Regions from separate parts of the Pseudomonas extremorientalis genome, predicted to be linked through region 3. Evidence: predicted binding sites of a transcription regulator. Region 3 holds the regulator's gene; each other region holds the start of a gene.
What was found. The regulator FliA, encoded in region 3, starts transcription of late flagellar genes. The targets are predictions, from matches to a motif close to CTAAAGTTTNNNNNNNNNNNGCCGNTAA.

Region 1 (8,217 bases), 1.9 Mb from region 3:
GAAACGATGTGGGAAGGCTTAGACAGCTAGGAGGTTGGCTTAGAAGCAGCCACCCTTTAAAGAAAGCGTAATAGCTCACTAGTCGAGTCGGCCTGCGCGGAAGATGTAACGGGGCTCAAACCATACACCGAAGCTACGGGTATCACGTAAGTGATGCGGTAGAGGAGCGTTCTGTAAGCCTGTGAAGGTGAGTTGAGAAGCTTGCTGGAGGTATCAGAAGTGCGAATGCTGACATGAGTAACGACAATGGGTGTGAAAAACACCCACGCCGAAAGACCAAGGTTTCCTGCGCAACGTTAATCGACGCAGGGTTAGTCGGTCCCTAAGGCGAGGCTGAAAAGCGTAGTCGATGGAAAACAGGTTAATATTCCTGTACTTCTGGTTATTGCGATGGAGGGACGGAGAAGGCTAGGCCAGCTTGGCGTTGGTTGTCCAAGTTTAAGGTGGTAGGCTGAGATCTTAGGTAAATCCGGGATCTTAAGGCCGAGAGCTGATGACGAGTTACCTTTTAGGTGACGAAGTGGTTGATGCCATGCTTCCAAGAAAAGCTTCTAAGCTTCAGGTAACCAGGAACCGTACCCCAAACCGACACAGGTGGTTGGGTAGAGAATACCAAGGCGCTTGAGAGAACTCGGGTGAAGGAACTAGGCAAAATGGCACCGTAACTTCGGGAGAAGGTGCGCCGGTGAGGGTGAAGGACTTGCTCCGTAAGCTCATGCCGGTCGAAGATACCAGGCCGCTGCGACTGTTTATTAAAAACACAGCACTCTGCAAACACGAAAGTGGACGTATAGGGTGTGACGCCTGCCCGGTGCCGGAAGGTTAATTGATGGGGTTAGCTAACGCGAAGCTCTTGATCGAAGCCCCGGTAAACGGCGGCCGTAACTATAACGGTCCTAAGGTAGCGAAATTCCTTGTCGGGTAAGTTCCGACCTGCACGAATGGCGTAACGATGGCGGCGCTGTCTCCACCCGAGACTCAGTGAAATTGAAATCGCTGTGAAGATGCAGTGTATCCGCGGCTAGACGGAAAGACCCCGTGAACCTTTACTATAGCTTTGCACTGGACTTTGAATTTGCTTGTGTAGGATAGGTGGGAGGCTTTGAAGCGTGGACGCCAGTTCGCGTGGAGCCATCCTTGAAATACCACCCTGGCAACTTTGAGGTTCTAACTCAGGTCCGTTATCCGGATCGAGGACAGTGTATGGTGGGTAGTTTGACTGGGGCGGTCTCCTCCTAAAGAGTAACGGAGGAGTACGAAGGTGCGCTCAGACCGGTCGGAAATCGGTCGTAGAGTATAAAGGCAAAAGCGCGCTTGACTGCGAGACAGACACGTCGAGCAGGTACGAAAGTAGGTCTTAGTGATCCGGTGGTTCTGTATGGAAGGGCCATCGCTCAACGGATAAAAGGTACTCCGGGGATAACAGGCTGATACCGCCCAAGAGTTCATATCGACGGCGGTGTTTGGCACCTCGATGTCGGCTCATCACATCCTGGGGCTGAAGCCGGTCCCAAGGGTATGGCTGTTCGCCATTTAAAGTGGTACGCGAGCTGGGTTTAGAACGTCGTGAGACAGTTCGGTCCCTATCTGCCGTGGACGTTTGAGATTTGAGAGGGGCTGCTCCTAGTACGAGAGGACCGGAGTGGACGAACCTCTGGTGTTCCGGTTGTCACGCCAGTGGCATTGCCGGGTAGCTATGTTCGGAATAGATAACCGCTGAAAGCATCTAAGCGGGAAACTAGCCTCAAGATGAGATCTCACTGGAACCTTGAGTTCCCTGAAGGGCCGTCGAAGACTACGACGTTGATAGGTTGGGTGTGTAAGCGCTGTGAGGCGTTGAGCTAACCAATACTAATTGCCCGTGAGGCTTGACCATATAACACCCAAGCAATTTGACTACTCTAACGAGCATCAGATTGCGGTGTGTGAAGACGAAATGAACCGAAAGTTCGACGTTCACAAAACACCGAAAGCTGTCACATACCCAATTTGCTGAAGCGAGGCGCAGGCCACGACTCAGTACCCGAATTTCTTGACGACCATAGAGCATTGGAACCACCTGATCCCATCCCGAACTCAGTAGTGAAACGATGCATCGCCGATGGTAGTGTGGGGTTTCCCCATGTGAGAGTAGGTCATCGTCAAGATTAAATTCCAGAACCCCTGATTGCTAACGCAGTCAGGGGTTTTGTTTATGTAGAAGTCCATGAATTTCACCGGCACGTTGCTAACCCAACGGTCCGGTACACAGAATTTCTTGACGACCATAGAGCATTGGAACCACCTGATCCCATCCCGAACTCAGCAGTGAAACGATGCATCGCCGATGGTAGTGTGGGGTTTCCCCATGTGAGAGTAGGTCATCGTCAAGATTGAATTCCAAAACCCCTGTCTGCTAGCGCAGACAGGGGTTTTGTCGTTTGGGGCTATAAGTCGGCACAATTTGTAGTTTCCTCACATATGCCTACCGCTGGTCAGTTTCCTGCTTAAAAATCAGAAACGTCTCACAATTTTCTAAGCTTTACCGCGGCTTGGCCGAAAGCCTGACGAGCCATGCGTGCACCGAAATAGAGCGGCCCGAGAAGCTGCCTATACCGTTACATGGAATGTTCCGCTCGGCACGCTCACCCCCCTTTGGCAAAAGAAGTCGATGAAATGAATCTCAAGTTCAGTCATAAAATTCTGCTGGCCGCGTCAGGCGTCGTGGTTCTGGCCTTCGCGTTATTCACCCTCTACAACGACTACCTGCAGCGCAGCACGATCAAGCAGAACCTGGAGTCGTCCATCCAGCAATCCGGTGAACTCACTGCCAGCAGTGTGCAGAACTGGCTTAGTGGCCGAATATTGGTGCTCGAAAGCCTTACGCAAAACGTTGCTCACCAAGGCAGTGGTGCCGACCTTCCTGGCCTGGTTGATCAGCCGGCGTTCACTGATAACTTCCAGTTCACCTATGTTGGCCAAACCAACGGCGTGTTTACCCAACGTCCTGACGCAAAAATGCCCGACGGCTACGATCCCCGTCAGCGCCCTTGGTACAAACAAGCAGTCGCTGCAGATAAACCCATGCTTACGCCACCCTATATGGCAGCGGTGGGTGGGCAGATCGTGACCATTGCCATGCCGGTAAAAAAGAACGGCGAGTTGCTCGGTGTGGTCGGCGGTGACCTGAGTCTGCAGACCCTGGTGAAGATCATCAACTCGGTGGATTTTGGCGGCATTGGTCATGCGTTCCTGGTCAGTGGTGACGGGCAAGTCATCGTCAGTCCCGATCAGGACCAGGTGATGAAAAACCTCAAGGACATCTACCCCGGCACCCAAGTGCGGATTGAGAAGGTCAGTCAGGACGTCGTTCTCAATGGCCAGGACCGAATCTTGTCATTCACCCCTATCAGCGGCTTGCCAGGCGCGGATTGGTATATCGGCCTATCGATTGATAAAGATAAAGCCTACGCACCGCTGGGCAAATTCCGGACATCTGCGTTGATTGCCATGTTGATCGCCGTGGTTGCGATTGCCGTGCTCCTGAGCTTGCTGATTCAAGTCTTGCTGCGACCCCTGACCACTATGGGCGTGGCGATGCAGGATATCGCCCAGGGCGAGGGTGACCTGACCCGTCGTCTGGCGGTCACCAGCAAGGACGAATTTGGCGAAGTCGGCAGTGCGTTCAATCAGTTCGTAGAGCGCATCCATGCTTCGATTTCGGAAGTGTCCTCGGCTACCCGCCAGGTGCATGACTTGTCCCAGCGTGTGATGGCCTCGTCCAATGCCTCAATCGTCGGTTCCGACGAGCAAAGCGCGCGCACTAACAGCGTCGCCGCAGCGATCAATGAACTGGGTGCCGCCACCCAGGAAATCGCGCGCAACGCCGCCGATGCGTCACAACACGCCAGTGGTGCCAGCGAGCAGGCCGACGATGGCCGCAAAGTGGTCGAGCAGACCATCCTTGCCATGTCTGAGTTGTCGCAAAAGATCAGCTTGTCCTGCACCCAGATCGAGACCCTGAACGCCAGCACCGACAACATCGGTCACATCCTTGATGTGATCAAAGGCATCTCCCAGCAAACCAATTTGCTGGCGCTTAACGCTGCCATCGAGGCCGCCCGTGCAGGTGAGGCCGGGCGAGGCTTTGCAGTGGTCGCCGACGAGGTGCGTAACCTGGCTCACCGCACCCAGGAGTCGGCCGAGGAGATCCACAAAATGATCACTTCGCTGCAAGTAGGCTCGCGCGAAGCGGTCACCACCATGAACGCCAGCCAGGCCTCCAGCGAAGAAAGCGTAGAAGTCGCGAACCAGGCTGGTGAGCGCCTGGTAAGTGTGACGCAGCGGATCGTTGAGATCGACGGCATGAACCAGTCCGTCGCCGCAGCTACTGAAGAACAGACGGCCGTGGTGGAGACCCTCAATGTGGACATCAATCAGATCAACTTGCTGAACCAGCAGGGCGTGGCGAATCTCAATGAAACCCTGAAGGATTGCGATGCCCTTTCGCAGCAGGCCAATCGTTTGAAGCAATTGGTCGATAGCTTCAAGATATGACCCGCTGATTCAACGGCGGGGGCGCATCGAGTCGCTCCTGCCGTTTAGCTGAGCATTCGACGGACATTGTCCAGGGCGCTGCTGGCAAAGCCTTGCACAAACTGTTCGAACCCCTCGTTCGCCTCCTCTGTGGGCTCTGCAATAATTGTCCACATCACCTCGGCGCGCTCCGCTTCAATTGCTTCCACTTGGATCGCCGCCCATAGTCTGGCCACACCCAGGGTGTTGTAGATCGTGGTCCAGGTCATGTGCATAGCCTGCTCGTCCCGGCTATTGAGTTGCTCCACTACACAATTGCCATCGCGGAAGAATTTTGTCCGCAAGGCGCCCACGCCTGAGCCCCTCATTTCGATATGGCTCAAGTCCGGAATGAACATATCGAAGCCGGCAAATTGCCCCACCATGTCCCACAGGCGAGAGGCGGAGCAGTTGACCACAACGGACGCCACTATCGGCAGGCCACTCGGGTTGCGGATTAACGTATCGGGTTGCAGCAGTTTCATGAGGTTGTCCTGGGGTATTCAAAGAAAGCCGATGGCCTTGAGGTAATTGCAGCCTTTGCTCAACAGTGCCGTGTCCTTTGCGGGGTAGTGTTCACCCATCTGCTGGACACCTAGTCGCGCGTTGTCGTAACGAATCATTGAAGTGTCCCCGATGTCTTCGTCGAGACGGTCGAGGTAAAAACCGAGCACGCCAAACAGTGCGTTGTCCTGGCTTACCGTTCGCAGCGCCTGCTGCCATTGCGCGATGCCCACTCGCTTGAAGCGATGGCCCGCCCGACTGAACGCATCCAGGTAGTGCGCCCAGCTCAACGGTTGTGGGTTATGCAGGTTGAACACACTCCGGCTGGCGTGAAAGCGGGTGCAGTGGAATGCAATGAAGCGAGCCAGAAAGTCCACCGGCATCAGGTCGAAGTTCAGCGCCAGCCGGGGCAGCAGGCCCAGTTGCAGTGACCCCTTGAGCATCAGCATCAGGCGATTTTTTTGCGGCTGGCATGCACCGTTTCGGCTGTTGAAGCTGATATTGCCGGGACGATGGATATTCACCCAGGCACCGCGCGCCACCGCATGCCCCAACTGCCGCTCCGCAACCCATTTGGACAGGTTGTAGCCATTCTTGATGTACAGCGGCAGCGTGGTAGAGGCGGGTGCTTCGAGGACATAGCCCTGCGAGTCGACACTGCTTGAGGCCGACAGTGTCGAGACAAAGTTGAAGACTTTCTTGCGGTGGGTTTCACACAAGCGCAGGCATTCGCGTATGGGGTCAACGTTGTCCCGCGTCAGTGACGCATAGTCCATCACGTGATTGACCCGCGCCGCGTTATGGACCAGCACGCCGAAGTCTCTGGCAAGAGACTCATGCACAGCGTCAGCCAGGCCCAATCGAGGTTGGCTGATATCGGCCGCATATACCTTCACTCGGCTCAGGTCCACATGCTCCAGGCGGTATTCATGTAACGCCTGGATGAGTCGTGACATTGGCGACCGCCCCGGTTCCTCACGTACCAGGCACGCCACCTCGGTTGCACCAGCGGCCAGTAATGCTTCGACGATATGGACACCCACAAAACTGTTGGCTCCGGTCACGATCACTTTGTGCGGATCACCTGCACGGTCCTCGGGCAATGTGTCGAGCACCCACTCCGATTGAGCATCACGAGCGGCCCGGCCGGATCCTGCATCAGGTCGTTCACCGTTCTCCACCAGCGTTGCGAGCGTACGAATCGTCGGCACTTCAATAAAGTGACTCAACACAAAGCTACGGCCGAATTGCTCGCGAACACGCAGCAGCAAGGTCGATAGCAAAATCGAATGCCCGCCGAGATCGAAGAAGCTCTGGTCAATAGACAGATTACCTGCGGGCACTGCCAGCAGCTCGCTCCACAAGCAGGACAACCGAACGTGAAGCGGATTTTTCGCGGCACTGCCGTCCGCTTGCAACGCAGGCCGAATCGGCAGTGCCAGCAATGCCGGCCGGTCGACTTTCCCATTGACGGAGCACGGCAGGTGGGGCAACACCTCCCAGAAACCCGGCTGCATGTAGTCTGGCAGCCATTGCCGTGCATGGTGCTTCAGGGCGGCCACGCTCGCGTCTGGTTCAGGCTGGGCGATGTAGCTGCGGATCCTGCTGTCCCGGTCGATTACTACCGCCACCTGGCGATACAGCCGACTATTGCGCAGGCATTGTTCAATCTCCTGCGGCTCGACCCGAAACCCGCGGATTTTCACTTGGTCATCACGCCGTCCACCCAGCACGATCCCGTCGGCGGTCCATCGTGCCAGGTCGCCACTGCGGTAGGCCCGCAGTGGCTGACCTCCTGGTACTGCCAGTTCCACGAAAGGACTGGCAGACGGTTGCGACGTGCCCACATACCCCAGGCTGACTCCGGGGCCGACGATGTACACCTCACCCATCACCTCTTCATCCACCGGTTGCAGAGTGTCATCGAGGATCAGCACCTGGCTGTTGGCGATGGGGTAGCCGAGGTTGCGGTTGCAGTCACCGGGGTGCAGTGTCCGATGGGTGGCCAGCACCGTGGTCTCCGTGGGCCCGTACAGGTTGTGAAACCGGCACTGCCCTGCCAGGCGTTCGATGACATGGGGTTCGCACACATCGCCGCCGGTCAGCAGGTGCGTCAGGCCCAATGGTTGATCAAGCGGCAGAATGCTCAACAGCGCAGGCGGCAAAAAGGCATGGGTGACGCGTTGCTGGTGGAGCAGATCCAACAGTTGCTCAGGGGCGTGGCGTTGTTCGGCGCTGGGGACGATCAACTCGGCACCCGCTATCAGAGCGGGGAAAATATCGATCAGCGATGAGTCGAAGCTCAATGGTGAGAACTGCAAGACACGGCTCTGGTCATCCAGGTTCATACAGGACCTGAACCAGGCCGTGAAATGCGCCAGGTTTGCCTGGCTGAGCAGCACGCCCTTGGGTTGGCCTGTGGTGCCAGACGTAAAGAGCGTCATGCAGGGCGCATCGGGGTGGGGGCGAGCTGGCATCAACGCAAGCGTGAGGTCGACATGCCTGAGGTCGAGACGGGTGACATCCAGTGCAGTGAAGTGCGCTCGCAAAGGATGTTGACCGGCGTCCAGCAACACATGCGCCCCTGCGGTCTCGAGCATCACTTGATGGCGTTGTGGCGGATGGTCCGGGCCCAGCGGTAGATACACCGCTCCACAGCCGAGCACCGCAAGGATACTGGCGTACAACTCGATGGATTTTTCCAGGCACACGCCAACCACGGGGGGCGCCTGCGTATTGCCCAGCATGGGGTGTAACTGCTGCTGGATCGTGAGGGCCTGGACGTGCAACTCGCGGTAAGTCACTACGCTACCGGCGATCCTCAGCGCCGGTCGATCAGCGGACCTATGGAGGCTGGCCTGCACGCGTTCAATCACGGGCACTTGAGCTTCGCGCAGTACAGCGAGGTCTTCGGTGCGGTTGAATCGATGGACAAACGCCAGCGCGTCAAGCGCATCCAAACCCTGCTCTGGCCAGTCATTGGCAACCGCACTCACGGAGAAATATCCAGGGTCCCGTGACAAACGACTGACGTGCAGCGCGACCCATTCCACCAATGCGTGGCTCACTTGGTGGCGTAAGCGTTGCCCGTTGCCCGTTGGTTCGTCGGCGATGTCCAGGACTCCCGACAAGCTCCGGCTAGCCCCATAGGCGCGCAAC
Region 2 (8,217 bases), 1.6 Mb from region 3:
GTCTGTTCCTTGGGGTTGCGTGCGTTTTCCAGGGCCTGGGGCGGCAGGATCAGGTCGTTTTTCCAGGCGCCGATCATGTTCTTGATCTCATCCACGCCGTCGTCGCCTGCGTATTCCTTTTGCATGATGTCGGTCATCAGCGACTTCACGTCGGTCTCGTCGAAGATCGAGAAGCCCGGCTTGTAGCCCAGCCGCGCATGCTCCTTGCGGATGATGTTCAGGCCCAGGTTGTGGAAGGTACACACGGTGAGGCCACGGCCTTCGCCACCCTTGAGCAGGGTGCCGACGCGCTCTTTCATTTCCCGCGCGGCCTTGTTGGTGAAGGTCATGGCGACAATGTACTGGGCGCGGATGCCGCAGTGCTGGATCAGGTGCGCGATCTTGCGGGTGATCACGCTGGTCTTGCCGGAGCCTGCGCCGGCGAGCACCAATAGAGGGCCGCCGACGTAGTTCACGGCTTCTTGCTGCCGGGGATTGAGTCGGGACATACAGAATTCAGGGAGTCGTTGTTCAAAAGGGCGGGCATTTTAACAGGCTGGCAGGATTCTGCTCTGTCAGAACGACAGTGTGACGTACCACTCGATCTAAATTTGCCGGTTTTGATACTTTGCCGCAGGATGTGAGGGTTGTTTTGAGGCTAATGTTCACAGTTCGCGTGTTTGAAAACCCCTATCATTGGTGATTCTCAGGCCGCACGTCATAATGCCCGTCGCCACGAATTTTTGCAGAGTCTAGGGAGCTAGCTTGTCTACGCCTGTCGAACCCTTGCGTTTGCTGCTGCTGGCCGATGAGCCCGCGTGGGCAGCGTTATTGCGCGAGTGCCTGGCGCCGATGGGCGATGGGGCTGTGCTGATCAGCGCACCAAACTGGGAATCCGTGAGCCGTCTGTTCGATGACGACCACAGCGCCGTGCTATTGACCACGCCCAGCCTGCAACCCGGGCCTGGCCGTTGCAGCCTGCCGTGCGTGTTGTTGCTGGAACAGGAACCGCTGGTTTCACCGCTTGGCGTCAGCGATTGGCTGGTGCGTGACGTATTGGATGCCGATACAGTGCGCCGCTGCCTGCGCCACGTCCGCGAGCGCGGCGTGCTGGAAAACACCCTGCAACGCCTGGCCGAGCAGGACCCGCTCACCGGCATCGCCAACCGCCAGGGCTTCCAGACCCTGTTGACCGCGCGCCTGGCCGAGAATGAAGGGCGTGGCCTGGCCCTCGGTCACTTGGACCTCGACAACTTCCGCCACGCCAACGATGCCCTCGGCCACCAGGCCGGCGACCGGTTGATCCTGCAAGTGGTGTCACGGCTCAAGAGCCAGCTGGAGGTCGGCGACCAACTGGCGCGCCTGGGCAGCGATGAATTCGCCCTGCTGATCGATACCCGCCGTGCACCCCAGCGTGCCGAGTGGATGGCCGAGCGCATTACCGAGGTCATGGCCGAACCCTATTGGGTGGATGGCGAAAGCCTGCTGATCGGTTGCAGCCTGGGCGTGGCCCATGCCCGCGCTCGCGCCGGTGCCGACCCTTTGATGTGGCACGCTCATATCGCCATGCAGCAGGCCAAGAGCACCCAAGGCTGCACCTTTCATATCTTCAACGAACGTATCAACCGCAACGCGCGCAGCCTGGCCGACCTGGAAAGCGAGCTGCGCCGCGCCTTGCGCCGTGACGAACTGGAGCTGCATTACCAGCCACGCCTGGACCTGGACGACGGCCATATCGTCGGCCTGGAGGCCCTGGTGCGCTGGCGTCATGGCGAGCGCGGCCTGTTGCCACCAAGTGAATTCGTGCCGTTGGCCGAGCAAAGCGGCCTGATCGTGCCGCTGGGCTACTGGGTGATCTCCCGGGCCCTGCGCGACATGCAGGACCTACGCGAACGCGGCCTGCCGGCGTTGCACATGGCGGTCAACCTGTCGTTCCGCCAGTTCCAGGACAGCCAGTTGCTCTCCACACTCAGCCGGCTGATTGCCGAGCGGGGCGTGGAGGCGCAATGGCTGGAGTTCGAACTGACCGAAACCGCCGTGATGCGCCGCAGTGACCTGGTCAAGCAGACCATGGATGCCCTCGGCCGCCTGGGTGTGCGGTTTTCCCTGGATGACTTCGGTACGGGTTTCTCATCGTTCGTGCACCTCAACAGCCTGCCGATTGCCTTGTTGAAGATCGACAAGAGCTTTGTCGGTGGCATGGAGGAGCGCGAAGAAAACCGCAAGCTGGTGCATGCCATGATCAACCTGGCGCACAACCTCAACCTGGAGGTGGTGGCCGAAGGGGTGGAGACGCCTGAGCAACTGGCGCTGTTGCGTTTGTTTGGCTGCGACCAGGCCCAGGGTTACCTGATCAGCAAGCCGCTGCCGTTGCCGGAGTTGGTGGAGTACCTGACCTTCGGCAAAAGCCAGCAAGCTTTGCTCGGTTAGGAATGTGGGAGGGGGCTTGCCCCCGATGACGGAGTGTCAGCCAGCTCTTCTTTTACTGACCCACCGCTATCGGTGGTAAGCCCCCGCCCACATTTCCTGCCCTGGCGGCTCTCGCCGAATCATCCGCTTCATCTTCGCCTCAAACGCCCAGGTCAGGCTCACTGCCGCGCATGCCAGGCCCAGCGCCAGGCCCCACCACACACCGGTCGGTCCCCAGCCCAGGGTGAAGGCCATCAGCCAGGCCGATGGTGCGCCAATCAACCAATAGCAGCCCGCGCCGATCAGGAAGGTGGTCTTGGCGTCCTTGAGCCCGCGAATGCAGCCCATGGCGATGGTCTGCACGCCATCGAACAGCTCGAACCAGGCGGCAACGGCCAGCAGGCTGACGGCCAGGACGATCACGTCGTGGAACGCCGGGTCGTTGTGGTCGATGAGCAGTCCGATCAGCGGGTCGGAATAGAGCCACAGCACGGCAGCAAATCCCAGCATGATCGCCGCGCCAAAGCCGATGCCGACACGACCGGCCAGGCGCGCCTGCAGCAACTGCCCGGCGCCGTAGTGCTGGCCGATGCGCATGGTCACCGCGTAGGACATTCCCGCAGGCACCATGAACGCCACCGAGACGATCTGCAATGCGATCTGATGCGCCGCCAACTGCGTACTGCCCATGGTGCCCATGCACAGCGCCGCAAACGCAAACAACCCGACCTCCACCGCATAGGTGCCGCCGATCGGCAGGCCCAGGCGCCACAGTTCGCGCAGGTACTGGGTGTTGAGGCGCAGCAGGCCTGTGCTCAGCGGGTAGGCCGCATAGGTGCGGTTGCTGCGGATGTACCACATCAGCGTCAGCGCCATGCCATTGGCAACGATGGCCGTGACCAGGCCGATACCCATCAGGCCGAGCTTGGGCAGGCCGAACATGCCTTCGATCAGCGCGTGGTTGAGCAGGTAGTTGGCTACCGTGCCGCCAAGGCTGATCACCATCACTGGCGTCGCCTTGCCGATTGCACTGGTGAAGCCGCGCAGGGCCATGAAACTCAGGTAGCCGGGCAGGGCGAACGGCAAGATCGTCAGGAATTGCCCGGCCGAGTGCACGTTGGTCTCGGTCTGGCCAAACATCAGCAGCACTGGCTTGAGGTTCCACAGCAGCAAACCGGCCGCCAGGGCCATCAGCCACGCCAGCCATAGCCCGGCCTGGGTCAGGCGGGTGGCGCCGTCGATATCGCCCGCGCCGTGACGGATGGCCACCAGCGTGCCCACGGCGGCAATCACGCCGATGCAGAAAATCGCCACGAACGAGTAGGTCGCCGCGCCCAGGCCGCCACCGGCCAGGGCTTCGGGGCTCAGGCGCGCCATCATCAGGGTGTCGGTCAGCACCATCAGCATGTGTGCCAACTGTGAGGCAATCAACGGCCCTGACAGCCGCAGAATGGCCCAGAGTTCGGTACGTGCCGGATGTTGCATGATCATCACGCTCGACAAGTCAGAGGGTTGGGGAAGGCTTGATTCTCGGCGCTCTGGGTTAATTACACAAAAGGATTAAAGCGATGGTGTGCATGACTTAAACTCATGTGTATTGATCTGATAGTGTTGGTGGATCGCTATGCAGGAATTTACCGATGTCTCGTCGCCTTGCTCCGCTGTATGCCTTGCGCGCATTCGAGGCCGCCTCTCGGCACAATTCCTTTACCCGGGCAGCGGAGGAGCTATCCATCACGCAAAGTGCGGTGAGCCGACATATCCGCACGCTGGAAGAGCATTTCGCCTGTCGCCTGTTCCAGCGCAGTGGCCGCACCTTGCAGCTCACCGAGGCGGCACGCCTGCTCTTGCCGGGCGTGCGCGAAGGTTTTGCAGCGTTGGAGCGGGCCTGCCATACCCTGAACGCCGAAGACGACATCCTGCGCATGAAGGCACCGTCGACCCTGACCATGCGCTGGCTGCTGGCGCGGCTCAGCCGCTTCCGCGCGTTGCAGCCAGGCAATGAGGTGCAACTGACCAGCGCGTGGATGAGCGTGGACGAGGTGGATTTCAACCAGGAGCCCTTCGACTGCGCGGTGCTGCTGAGCTACGGGCACTTCCCGGCGGACTGGGAGGCCAGCTACCTGTTTCCGGAGCTGCTGATCCCGGTAGGTGCGCCGAACCTGCTTGAGGACGGGCCCTGGGATGCTGCACGCCTGGCCACCGCTGAATTGCTGCACCCCACGCCCGACCGTCGCGATTGGCGCAATTGGTTGGAGCGCATGGGGTTGTCATCCCAGGTGTCGCTCAAGGGCGGGCAGGTATTCGATACCCTCGAACTGGGCATGATCGCCGCTGCGCGGGGTTACGGTGTGTCCATGGGCGACTTGCTGATGGTGGCCGAAGACGTGGCCCAGGGACGCCTGAGCCTGCCCTGGCCAACGGCGGTGGCCAGTGGCGAAAACTACTACCTGGTATGGCCGAAAACCCGCCCCGGCGGTGAGCGTTTGCGGCGCCTGGCGGAGTTTCTGCAGGCGGAAGTCAAGGCGATGGAATTGCCTCAGGTCGAACGCCTCGAGTGAGGGGCGACAGACTGTTTGTGCAATCGTTTGCGTGATACCCCTGCGGATCGCTCAAGTATTGCCTCGGCTCGCCGAAGTAGGTGTGTTGGAACCATCGTACACCAACGTTTCCCACTGGATAATTTGCCGACAACGCTATGAGATCAGGATGATCCTGGCCTCGGCCAGGAGCCGTCATGTCTCAACCTCGCGCCCGGATAGCCTCCCAGTTAGGCCTGGCATTAGCCGTGATTCTGGCTGTCGTCATCAGCGGCAGCACCGTGTTTGCCTTGCGTTCCCTCGACTCCGCCAACCTCGCTACCCGCGAGGAGCACCTGGCCAGCGAGGCACGTTTGCTCGCCGACCAACTCAACACCTTCCACAGCACCTTGCGCGAAAGTACCCAGCGTTTGAGCGGGCTGTTTGAAAAGCGCTTCGGCGCCGGCTTGAGCGTGCATGCGGACCAGCCTGTGACCGTGGCCGGTGTGCAGACGCCTAGCTTGTACCTGGGCAATCAGGTGTTGAACAACAACTTCAATGAAGTGGATGATTTCAAGCAGATGTCCGGCGGCGTGGCCACGGTATTCGTGCGCAGCGGCGAAGACTTTATCCGCATCAGCACCTCGTTGACCAAGCAGGATGGCAACCGGGCCATCGGCACGGTGCTGGATCGCCAGGGCCCGGCTTACCAGCGGGTGCTCGGCGGGCAGACCTATATCGGCCGCGCGGTGCTGTTCGACCGCTCCTACATGACCCAGTACAGCCCGGTGCGCGACAGCAGTGGGCAGGTGATTGCGGTGTTGTTCATCGGGTTCGACTACACCGATGCGCAGAATGCCCAGTTCGAGAACCTCAAGCGTTTCCGCATCGGCCAGACCGGCTCCCTCGCCTTGCTGGATGAGCAGAAGCGCTGGCTTGTACCGCCGGCGGGCGTGCAGGCGCTGGATCAAGCCGTACCCGTGATGCTGGACCTGGCCAAGACGCCGGGCACCGGGCGCTTCTGGGCAGACAAAAACGAAGATTTCTACAGCGTGTCGGTACCCTTCGAGGGCGGGCCATGGGCCGTTGTCGCGAGCATGCCCAAGGCTGAGATCCGCTCGGTGACGTGGGACGTCGGTATCCGCCTGGTCGTAGGCAGCGTGCTGGCCATGCTGCTGGCGGTCGGTGCAACGGTGTGGCTGCTGCGCAGCAAGCTGGCGCCGTTGGGCGACCTGGTGCGCCAGGCCGAAGCCTTGGGCGCGGGCGACTTGAGCGCGCGCTTGAATGTGTCCAGTCATGACGAAATCGGCCAACTGGCGCGCAGCTTCAACCAGATGGGTGAAGCGCTGTCGACCATGGTCTCGCATATCCGCAAGGCGGCTGAAGAGGTCAACAGCCGTGCGCAGGCGCTGTCCGGCTTGTCCGGTGGCGCCTATGAAGGCATGGAGCAGCAGTCCGGCGAGATCACCAGCATGGCCGGCGCGGTGGAAGAGTTCAGCGCCACCTCGCTGAACATCGCCGACAACATGGGCAGCACCGAACGCCTGGCCCAGGAAAACGCCCAACAAACCCGCATCGGGCGCAACTCGATGCAAGAGGCGTCGTCATCCCTGGAACACATCGCTGCCGCGCTCAACAGCACAGCCACGGTGATCAACACCCTGGGCCAACGCTCCCAAGAGATTGGCGGAATCGTCGGCGTGATCACCTCGATTGCCGACCAGACCAACCTGCTGGCGCTCAACGCTGCCATCGAGGCTGCCCGCGCCGGTGAGCAGGGCCGTGGGTTTGCGGTGGTCGCCGATGAAGTGCGCAACCTGGCGTCACGCACCCGTGAGGCTACCGATGAAATCTCCGGGATGATCCAGAGCATCCAGCAGGAAACCGGCAACGCCATCAGCACCATGGAACACGGCAATGTGCTGATGCAGGAAGGCCTGTCGCGCAACGCCGACGTGGCTTCGGCCCTGGCGCGGATCGACGAGCAAAGCCGCTCGGCCGGTCAGCAGTTTGCCGCGATCACCACCGCCACCCAGGAACAGAGCAGCACCGCGACCTTGCTCAGCAGCAACTTGCAGAGCATCGCGCTGGCCAATAGCGAGCAGCGGGAAGTGGTGTCGAACCTGGCGATTACCGCCAAGGAACTGGAGACCCTGGCGGCAGGCTTGCGGCATGAGGTAGATCGGTTTCGTTGAGGCCTAGCGGTCGCCCAGGCCGGGGTCCACGCGCTTGCCGATGTCCTTCAGGCGCGCCAGTTGGTCGACCATGCCGGGGGCTTCGTCCATGCTGGTGACGAAGGTCCACAGGTAAGTCATGACTGCATAGATATGGCCGGCCTTGACCGCGGGTGACTGCGCCAACTGGCTGATGGCGACCACAAACAGCAAGGCGGCCAGCGTGCCAAGAAACAGGTACGCAGCGGCCTCGCGGTCTGACAGCCAGATGCGCAGGCGCGAAAGCACCTGGTAGTGGCGCCGCAGGGTCGGTGCGCCGACCTTTTCCACCAGGCCGATTTCTTTTTCCAGCCGGTTGTTCAACCGTTCATGCAGCGCTTGGTTGCGCCGGGCAAAGCGTGGCAACAACGTGATGCACAGCACTAGCGCGCCCAGGCACGCCAGGCCTACCCAAGGCTCGATCACGATCAACATCACTGCCGCGCCGATAATCGACACCAGCGCCGTGGCGATGATCGGTACATGCTTTTCAAAGAAGTCGACGAACTCCCGAGCAAGCACCACCCGCGCCGCCGATTTCGACGTGCTGTGGTTCTGCAGGCGTTGGTTGAGGATCACCGGCACCGCCAGATCGGCGTAGATCCGCGTGAAAGTCCGCGTATCCAACGCCCGGCGCGCCGCGCCGACCACCCAGAACGCCAGGACCACGGCGGCGTAGAGCAGCGCGTTACCCGTGTCGCCGCGGATGATCGCGTCCACCGCAAACCCGGCAAACAACGGGTAGGCCAGCAGCAGCGCGTTCTCCAGCGCGACCAGCGACAGCGTGGCGGACAGCTTGCCCGGATAGGCTTTGGCAATGGCCTTGAGCGTCTGGCCGGCGGATTGCTGGCCGATTTTCTGACTTTCTTCGATCAGGATTTGCGGTGTGACGGATGACATGGGGTGCACCAAAGGAGTGATAGACGCTATTATTGAGCGACTGCTCAAGTATCCTTGAGCGATCGCTCAAAAAGCAAGCGCCGCTTATCTGCCGGTGCCTGGAAGGAATTGCCCATGTCGCGTATCGACCGTAAAGACCAGATCATCGCCGCCGCCCTGGAACTGTTTCGCAGCAAGGGTTTTGCCGATGTGTCCAC
Region 3 (8,217 bases):
GCTCGGCGAAAGCCTTGGTGAACGCCGCCGGCATGTGCTGGATCAATACGATCGGCGCCGGGAAGTTGGCCGGCAATTGGGTCAACACGCGTTGCAGCGCAACCGGGCCGCCGGTGGAGGTGCCGATGGCGACCAGCTTGTAGGCCTTGCGCTTGGGTGCGGGCGAATGCGAAGACGCAGGCGCCGCCGTGCGAGCGGGTGCCACCGCAGGCCGTGCCACCGGCGCAGGCGCAGGGCGCGCAAACGACGATGTCGGTGCCGCTGGAGCCGGTGCTGGCGCAGCGGTTGGCGCAGGCGCGCTGAACAGGCTGCGACGGTTACTGCGCGAAATGCTGTGCACTTTCTCGCAGAGCATCTGCTTGACCTTCTCGGGGTTGCGCGAGATGTCTTCGAAATTCTTCGGCAGGAAGTCCACCGCGCCGGCGTCCAGCGCATCCAGGGTGACCCGGGCGCCTTCGTGCGTCAGCGAGGAAAACATCAGGACCGGGGTCGGGCAGCGTTGCATGATGTGCCGGACTGCCGTGATGCCATCCATCATCGGCATCTCGTAGTCCATGGTGATCACGTCCGGTTTCAACGCAATGGCTTGATCAATCGCCTCTTTGCCGTTGGTGGCCGTGCCGACCACCTGGATCGTTGGATCGGCGGAAAGAATTTCCGAGACGCGGCGGCGGAAGAAACCCGAATCGTCCACCACCAGGACCTTGACTGCCATAAACACTCCGTTAGGCGGGGCGGGCACTACCGCCCTGCCCCACCAGAATCAAATACGCCGAGCGGCGTAACGCTTGAGCATGCTCGGAACATCGAGAATCAGCGCGATCCGACCGTCACCGGTGATGGTCGCACCCGACATGCCCGGGGTTCCCTGCAGCATCTTGCCCAAAGGCTTGATGACCACTTCTTCCTGGCCAACCAGTTGGTCGACGACAAAGCCGATGCGCTGGGTGCCCACGGAGAGAATCACCACATGGCCTTCGCGCTGCTCTTCATGCTTGGCCGATGCCACCAGCCAGCGCTTGAGGTAGAACAGGGGCAATGCCTTGTCGCGCACGATCACCACTTCCTGGCCGTCCACCACGTTGGTGCGCGACAGGTCGAGGTGGAAGATTTCGTTGACGTTGACCAGCGGGAAGGCGAACGCCTGGTTGCCCAGCATCACCATCAGGGTCGGCATGATCGCCAGGGTCAACGGCACCTTGATGACGATCTTGGAGCCCTGGCCCTTGGTCGAGTAGATGTTGATCGAGCCGTTGAGCTGGCTGATCTTGGTCTTCACCACGTCCATGCCGACGCCACGGCCGGACACGTCGGAAATCTCGGTCTTGGTCGAGAAGCCCGGGGCGAAGATCAGGTTGTAGCACTCGGTGTCGGTCAGGCGGTCGGCGGCGTCCTTGTCCATCACGCCGCGCTTGACCGCGATGTTGCGCAATATGGTCGGGTCCATGCCTTTGCCGTCGTCAGTGATCGACAGCAGGATGTGGTCGCCCTCTTGCTCGGCGGCCAGGATCACCTTGCCGTTGCGCGACTTGCCCGAGGCTTCGCGCTCTTCCGGGGTTTCCACGCCGTGGTCCACGGCGTTGCGCACCAAGTGGACCAGCGGGTCGGCCAGGGCCTCGACCAGGTTCTTGTCGAGGTCGGTTTCTTCGCCCACCAGTTCCAGGTTGATTTCTTTCTTCAGCTGACGCGCGAGGTCGCGAACCAGGCGCGGGAAGCGCCCGAAGACTTTCTTGATCGGCTGCATCCGCGTTTTCATCACGGCGGTCTGCAGGTCGGCGGTCACCACGTCGAGGTTCGACACGGCCTTTTGCATGGCTTCATCGCCGCTGCTCAGGCCCAGGCGCACCAGGCGGTTACGCACCAGTACCAGTTCGCCGACCATGTTCATGATGTCGTCCAGGCGCGCGGTATCCACCCGCACGGTGGTCTCGGCTTCACTGGCAGGCTTCTCGGCTGCCGGTGCCGGGGCGGCGCGCGCCGGAGCAGGTGCGGCGGCCGGAGCCGGTGCTGGCTTGGCGGCTGGAGCAGGCGCAGCGGCCTTGGCGGCGGCCGGTGCAGCTGTCGCAACCGCAGCGGCCGGGGCCACTTCACTGAACTTGCCCTTGCCGTGCAATTCGTCCAGCAGGGATTCGAACTCGTGATCGGAGATCAGCCCATCGCCCGCAGGAGCGGCACTGGCAGCAGCCGGTGCCGCAGCCGTGGCGGCGACTTCCGGCAAGGCGTCGGCCGCGAAGGTGCCCTTGCCATGCAGTTGGTCGAGCAATGCCTCGAACTCATCGTCGGTAATATCGGTGCTGGCGCTGGCCGCCGGTGCATCCGCAGCCGCAGCGGCGGGTGCCACGGCGTCAGCCGCAAACTGGCCTTTGCCATGCAACTGGTCGAGCAGCGATTCGAACTCAGCGTCGGTGATGTCTTCGCTGGTCGGTGCGGCGACCGGCGCGGCCGGTGCTTGCGCCTCGGCCTTGACGGCACTGAGGGAGTTGAGCAGCTGCTCGAACTCGCTGTCGGTCACATCCGGTTCGGCCTCAACCACAGGCTCCGGCGCGGCTTCAACCACCGGTGCGGCCGACGTGTCGGCAGGCTCCGCATAGCGCGCCAGGGCGGCCAGCAGTTCCGGGGTCGCCGCCGTGATCGGGGCACGCTCACGCACCTCGCTGAACATGCCGTTGACCGCATCCAGTGCTTCGAGAATCACGTCCATCAACTCCGAATCAACGTGACGCTCACCCTTGCGCAGGATGTCGAACACGTTCTCGGCGATGTGGCAGCACTCCACCAGCTCATGGAGCTGGAGGAAGCCGGCGCCCCCTTTTACAGTGTGAAAACCGCGAAAAATTGCATTGAGCAGGTTCGCATCATCCGGTCGGCTTTCCAGCTCGACCAGTTGCTCGGACAACTGCTCTAAAATTTCGCCGGCCTCTACAAGGAAATCCTGAAGGATTTCTTCATCGGCGCCGAAGCTCATGTGGGTGCTCCTTAGAAGCCTAAACTGGATAACAGGTCATCGACATCATCTTGACCCGATACAACGTCTTCACGTTTATCGGCATGAATCTGCGGACCTTCACCCTTGGCGAGATGTTTTTGTGGATCTTTTTCCGAGAGGATCGCTTCGCGGTCATGTTCGATGCCGGCGAAACGGTCAACCTGGCCTGCCATAAGCACCAATTTGAGCAAGTTGCTTTCCACTTCGGTGACCAACTGGGTCACACGCTTGATCACCTGACCGGTGAGGTCCTGGTAATCCTGGGCCAGCAGAATGTCGTTGAGGTTGCTGGAAACCGTACGGTTTTCCTGCTCGCTGCGTGACAGGAAACCGTCGACCCGACGCGCCAACTCGCGAAACTCCTCGGCCCCCACTTCCCGGCGCATAAAGCGGCCCCAGTCGTGGCTCAGGGCCTGGGCCTCAGTGGCCATGCCGTTGACCAGGGGCGTGGCGTTTTCCACCAGGTCCATGGTGCGGTTGGCCGCCGCCTCAGTCAGCCTGACCACATAGGACAGGCGTTCGGTGGCATCGGTGATTTGCGAGATTTCTTCGGCCTGGGGCATGTGCGGGTCAATCTGGAAATTGACGATCGCACTGTGCAGCTCGCGTGTGAGCTTGCCCACTTCCTGGTACAGGCCGCGGTCACGGGTCTGGTTGAGCTCATGGATTAACTGCACCGCGTCGCCGAACTGGCCTCTTTCAAGGCTGTCGACCAACTGGTGAGCATGCTTTTTCAGGGTCGACTCGAAGTCTCCCTGTGACGTTTCTTTATGCTCCATAGCTCCCCCGCGATGGCATTAGCCGTGGATGCGTTCGAAGATTTTTTCGATCTTCTCTTTCAAGGCCAATGCCGTGAATGGCTTGACCACGTAACCGTTGACCCCGGCCTGGGCGGCTTCGATGATCTGCTCACGCTTGGCTTCGGCGGTGACCATCAGCACAGGCAGGCTGCGCAGCTTTTCGTCAGCGCGCACGTGGCGCAGCAAGTCGATACCGGTCATGCCCGGCATGTTCCAGTCCGTTACCAGAAAGTCGATGCTCCCGCTGTTGAGGATCGGAATGGCCGTAATGCCGTCATCCGCCTCGACCGTGTTTGTGAACCCAAGGTCACGCAACAGGTTTTTTATGATCCGCCGCATCGTTGAGAAGTCATCAACGATGAGGATTTTCATGTTCTTGTCCAATTCGACCTCCAAGCAGTCTTAAACGCGCCCAGCACCTGGACGCGCCATTTCAATCAACAGGCATTACACAAAAAGGACTGCCGGGGGCACCACGGGTCGAACCCGCGAAGGCCGGTTGCCCTCGCGGTATCGTCTGCAGTGTCCCCACACTGCCTGTTCAGCGCGCTCGCCACTCTCCCAAACGCCCCCGCAAGCGGGCTGCGCACTGGCTGTGCAACTGGCTGACCCGCGATTCGCTGACACCCAGGACCTCACCGATTTCCTTGAGGTTCAGCTCTTCGTCGTAGTACAGCGCCAACACCAGCCGCTCACGCTCCGGCAAATTGGCAATCGCGTCCGCCAACGCTCCCTGGAAACGCTCATCTTCCAGGTCACGCGATGGCTCCATATGAGCACTCGCGCCGTCCTCGTGCAGCCCTTCATGTTCGCCGTCCTGCAACAGGTCGTCGAAACTGAACAGGCGGCTGCCCAAGGTATCGTTCAAAATCCCGTAGTAATCGTCGAGACTCAATTGGAGTTCGGCCGCAACTTCGTGATCTTTAGCGTCGCGACCGGTTTTTGCTTCAATTGCGCGAATTGCGTCACTGACCATGCGTGTGTTGCGGTGTACCGAACGCGGCGCCCAGTCACCTTTGCGCACTTCATCGAGCATCGCGCCACGGATGCGGATGCCCGCATACGTCTCGAAACTCGCCCCCTTGCTCGCGTCGTATTTGGTCGACACTTCGAGCAGGCCGATCATGCCCGCCTGGATCAGGTCTTCGACCTGCACGCTGGCGGGCAGGCGTGCCAGCAGGTGATAGGCAATGCGCTTGACCAGGGGCGCGTAGCGCTCGATCAACTCGCCCTGGCTGTCACGGGCAGACTTCTTGTAAGCGTTGTAGCCGGTCGCTGTCATAGCACGGGTCCTGCGCTCGTCTGATGCACCAATCGCTCGACGAAAAACTCCAGATGCCCCCGGGGGTTGGCGGGCAACGGCCAGGTATCGACCTTCTGGGCAATAGCCTTGAACGCCAATGCACACTTGGAACGAGGGAATGCTTCGTAGACTGCACGCTGCTTTTGCACAGCCTTGCGCACACACTCGTCGTAGGGAACTGCGCCGACGTATTGTAAGGCGACATCGAGGAAACGATCCGTGACCTTGGTCAACTTGGCGAACAGGTTGCGCCCTTCCTGCGGACTCTGGGCCATGTTGGCCAGGACGCGGAAGCGGTTCATGCCGTAATCACGGTTAAGCAGTTTGATCAGGGCGTAGGCGTCGGTGATCGAGGTGGGTTCATCGCAGACCACCAGCAACACTTCCTGCGCGGCGCGCACGAAGCTGACCACGGATTCGCCGATCCCGGCGGCGGTGTCGATCACCAGCACGTCGAGGTTGTCGCCGATGTCACTGAAGGCCTGGATCAGGCCGGCATGCTGCGCCGGGCTCAGGTGCACCATGCTCTGGGTGCCGGAGGCGGCCGGGACGATGCGGATGCCACCGGGCCCTTGCAGCAGCACATCGCGCAGCTCACAACGGCCCTCGATCACATCGGCAAGGGTGTGCTTGGGCGTCAGCCCCAGCAGAACGTCGACGTTCGCCAACCCCAGGTCAGCATCCAGCAGCATGACGCGACGGCCAAGCTCTGCCAGGGCCAGGGACAAATTCACTGACACGTTAGTTTTTCCGACGCCACCTTTGCCGCCGGTCACCGCGATCACCTGTACGGGATGCATGCTGCCCATTTTATTTCTTTACCTTGTCTTGCTTAGACGCAGGCTACATGGCTTGGCCGCGTGAATCGCTTGCAGACCATCGATGTAGATACTTTTCACGGTGTTCATACCGTCCTCAACCTACCCGCTTCGCCGGGTTGTGGTAGAGGTCGGCGAACATATCGGCCATCGCTTCCTCGCTAGGCTCGTCTTGCATTTGCACGCTGACTGCACGGCTGACCAACTGATGACGGCGCGGCAGATGCAGATCATCCGGAATCCGCGGCCCGTCGGTCAGGTAGGCGACCGGCAATTCATGACTGATGGCCAGGCTCAGCACCTCGCCCAGGCTCGCGGTTTCGTCGAGCTTGGTGAGGATGCAACCGGCCAGGCCGCAGCGCTTGTAACTATGATACGCAGCGGTAAGAACCTGTTTCTGGCTGGTGGTTGCAAGCACCAGGTAATTTTTCGACTTGATGCCACGCCCGGCCAGGCTTTCCAACTGCATGCGCAAGGCCGGGTCGCTGGCTTGCAGGCCGGCGGTATCAATCAGCACCACGCGCTTGCGCAGCAGCGGGTCGAGGGCGTTGGCCAGGGACTGGCCCGGGTCGACATGGGTCACCGGCACATTGAGAATGCGGCCCAGGGTCTTGAGCTGCTCCTGGGCACCAATACGGTAGCTGTCCATGCTCACCAGCGCGATATTCTGAGCGCCGTACTTGAGCACGTAACGGGCGGCCAGCTTGGCCAGGGTGGTGGTCTTGCCCATGCCGGCAGGGCCGACCATGGCGATCACACCGCCCTCTTCCAGAGGTTCGATTTCCGGGGTGGCAATCATCCGCGCCAGATGGGCCAGCAACATGCGCCAGGCCTGGCGAGGCTCTTCGATCTCGGTGGTCAGGGCCAGCAGGTCGCGGGACAATGGGCCGGACAGGCCGATGCGTTGCAGGCGGCGCCACAGGTTGGCCTGTTGCGGTTTGCTGCCTTGCAACTGGTTCCAGGCCAGCGAGCCCAACTGCACTTCGAGCAGTTCACGCAAACCGTTGAGTTCAAAGCGCATCGAATCGAACACGCGCTGGTCAACCGCCGCTGCCGGGGCTGGCGCAGCAGGACGCGGCGGCTCTTTGAAGGTCGGCTCAACCAATGGCTCGGCGGCGGTCAGCGGCAGGCCAGCGAACAACTGACGATTGGTGGTGGCATCGCTGTCGCCACGCATGCTCAGTTCAGCCTGGGCCGAGACGATGCGCGAAGCGGTCTTGCGCAGCTCGTCTTCGAGCTCCATGTTCGGCACGCGCGGCGCCAGGGCCGAAGGGGTGTAATCCAGGGCAGCCGTCAGCTCGACACCGCCGGCAATACGACGGTTGCCGATAATCGCGGCGTCGGCGCCCAGCTCATCACGAACCAGTTTCATGGCCTGACGCATATCGGCGGCGAAAAAACGCTTCACTTGCATAACCCACTACCCTCAGCCGTTGGGCCCTACTGTCGCGACGATAGTCACTTGCTTGTTGTCAGGAATTTCCTGATAAGCCAAAACGTGCAAATTCGGTACTGCCAGGCGCCCAAACCGCGACAACATCGCCCGGACCGGGCCTGCCACCAGCAGGATCACCGGTTGGCCTTGCATTTCCTGGCGTTGCGCGGCGTCGATCAACGAACGCTGCAGCTTCTCGGCCATGCTTGGCTCCAGCAGAACGCCCTCTTCCTGGCCTTGTCCTGCCTTCTGAATACTATTGAGCAATATTTGTTCCAACCTGGGTTCCAAGGTGATCACAGGCAGCTCGGAGTCAAGCCCTACAATGCTTTGCACGATTGCACGCGACAATCCGACGCGCACCGCAGCCACCAGCGCGGCAGTATCTTGACTCTTGGCGGCATTGTTGGCGATAGCCTCGGCAATGCTGCGAATGTCGCGCACCGGCACCTGTTCGGCCAGCAACGCCTGCAATACCTTGAGCAACTGGGACAGCGACAGAATGCCCGGCACCAGCTCTTCGGCGAGTTTTGGCGAGGCTTTGCCGAGCAAACCCATCAATTGCTGGACTTCTTCGTGGCCGATCAGCTCGTGGGAGTGCTTGTACAGGATCTGGTTGAGGTGGGTGGCGACCACGGTGCTGGCGTCCACCACGGTGTAACCCAGGGACTGCGCCTGGCTGCGCTGACTGATTTCGATCCATACCGCGTCCAGGCCAAAAGCCGGATCTTTGGCGGTAATGCCGTTGAGGCTGCCGAACACCTGCCCCGGGTTGATTGCCAGCTCGCGGTCCGGGTAGATCTCGGCTTCCGCCAGGATCACGCCCATCAGGGTCAGGCGGTAGGCGCTGGGCGCCAGGTCAAGGTTGTCGCGGA

Region 1: a site for FliA is predicted at 2,515-2,542, ahead of LUU92_RS00610 (methyl-accepting chemotaxis protein). Genes of this name have one in related genera too.
Region 2: a site for FliA is predicted at 5,000-5,027, ahead of LUU92_RS28035 (methyl-accepting chemotaxis protein). Genes of this name have one in related genera too.

The regions. Positions count from the first base shown of each region.
Region 1 covers NZ_CP089519.1:121,936-130,152, forward strand. Annotated here, with positions in the region: rRNA gene LUU92_RS00595 (23S ribosomal RNA) at 1-1,876, shown strand, start outside; rRNA gene rrf (5S ribosomal RNA) at 2,032-2,147, shown strand; rRNA gene rrf (5S ribosomal RNA) at 2,257-2,372, shown strand; gene LUU92_RS00610 (methyl-accepting chemotaxis protein) at 2,656-4,536, shown strand; gene LUU92_RS00615 (SRPBCC family protein) at 4,581-5,039, opposite strand; gene LUU92_RS00620 (amino acid adenylation domain-containing protein) at 5,058-8,217, opposite strand, start outside.
Region 2 covers NZ_CP089519.1:6,150,765-6,158,981, reverse strand. Annotated here, with positions in the region: gene rep (DNA helicase Rep) at 1-488, opposite strand, end outside; gene LUU92_RS28050 (putative bifunctional diguanylate cyclase/phosphodiesterase) at 745-2,409, shown strand; gene LUU92_RS28045 (NorM family multidrug efflux MATE transporter) at 2,476-3,879, opposite strand; gene LUU92_RS28040 (LysR substrate-binding domain-containing protein) at 4,029-4,949, shown strand; gene LUU92_RS28035 (methyl-accepting chemotaxis protein) at 5,126-7,102, shown strand; gene LUU92_RS28030 (ABC transporter six-transmembrane domain-containing protein) at 7,106-8,020, opposite strand; gene LUU92_RS28025 (TetR/AcrR family transcriptional regulator) at 8,135-8,217, shown strand, end outside.
Region 3 covers NZ_CP089519.1:4,573,683-4,581,899, forward strand. Annotated here, with positions in the region: gene LUU92_RS20485 (protein-glutamate methylesterase/protein-glutamine glutaminase) at 1-715, opposite strand, end outside; gene LUU92_RS20490 (chemotaxis protein CheA) at 764-2,965, opposite strand; gene LUU92_RS20495 (protein phosphatase CheZ) at 2,977-3,765, opposite strand; gene LUU92_RS20500 (chemotaxis response regulator CheY) at 3,784-4,158, opposite strand; gene fliA (RNA polymerase sigma factor FliA) at 4,328-5,068, opposite strand; gene fleN (flagellar synthesis regulator FleN) at 5,065-5,898, opposite strand; gene flhF (flagellar biosynthesis GTPase FlhF) at 6,005-7,321, opposite strand; gene flhA (flagellar biosynthesis protein FlhA) at 7,334-8,217, opposite strand, start outside.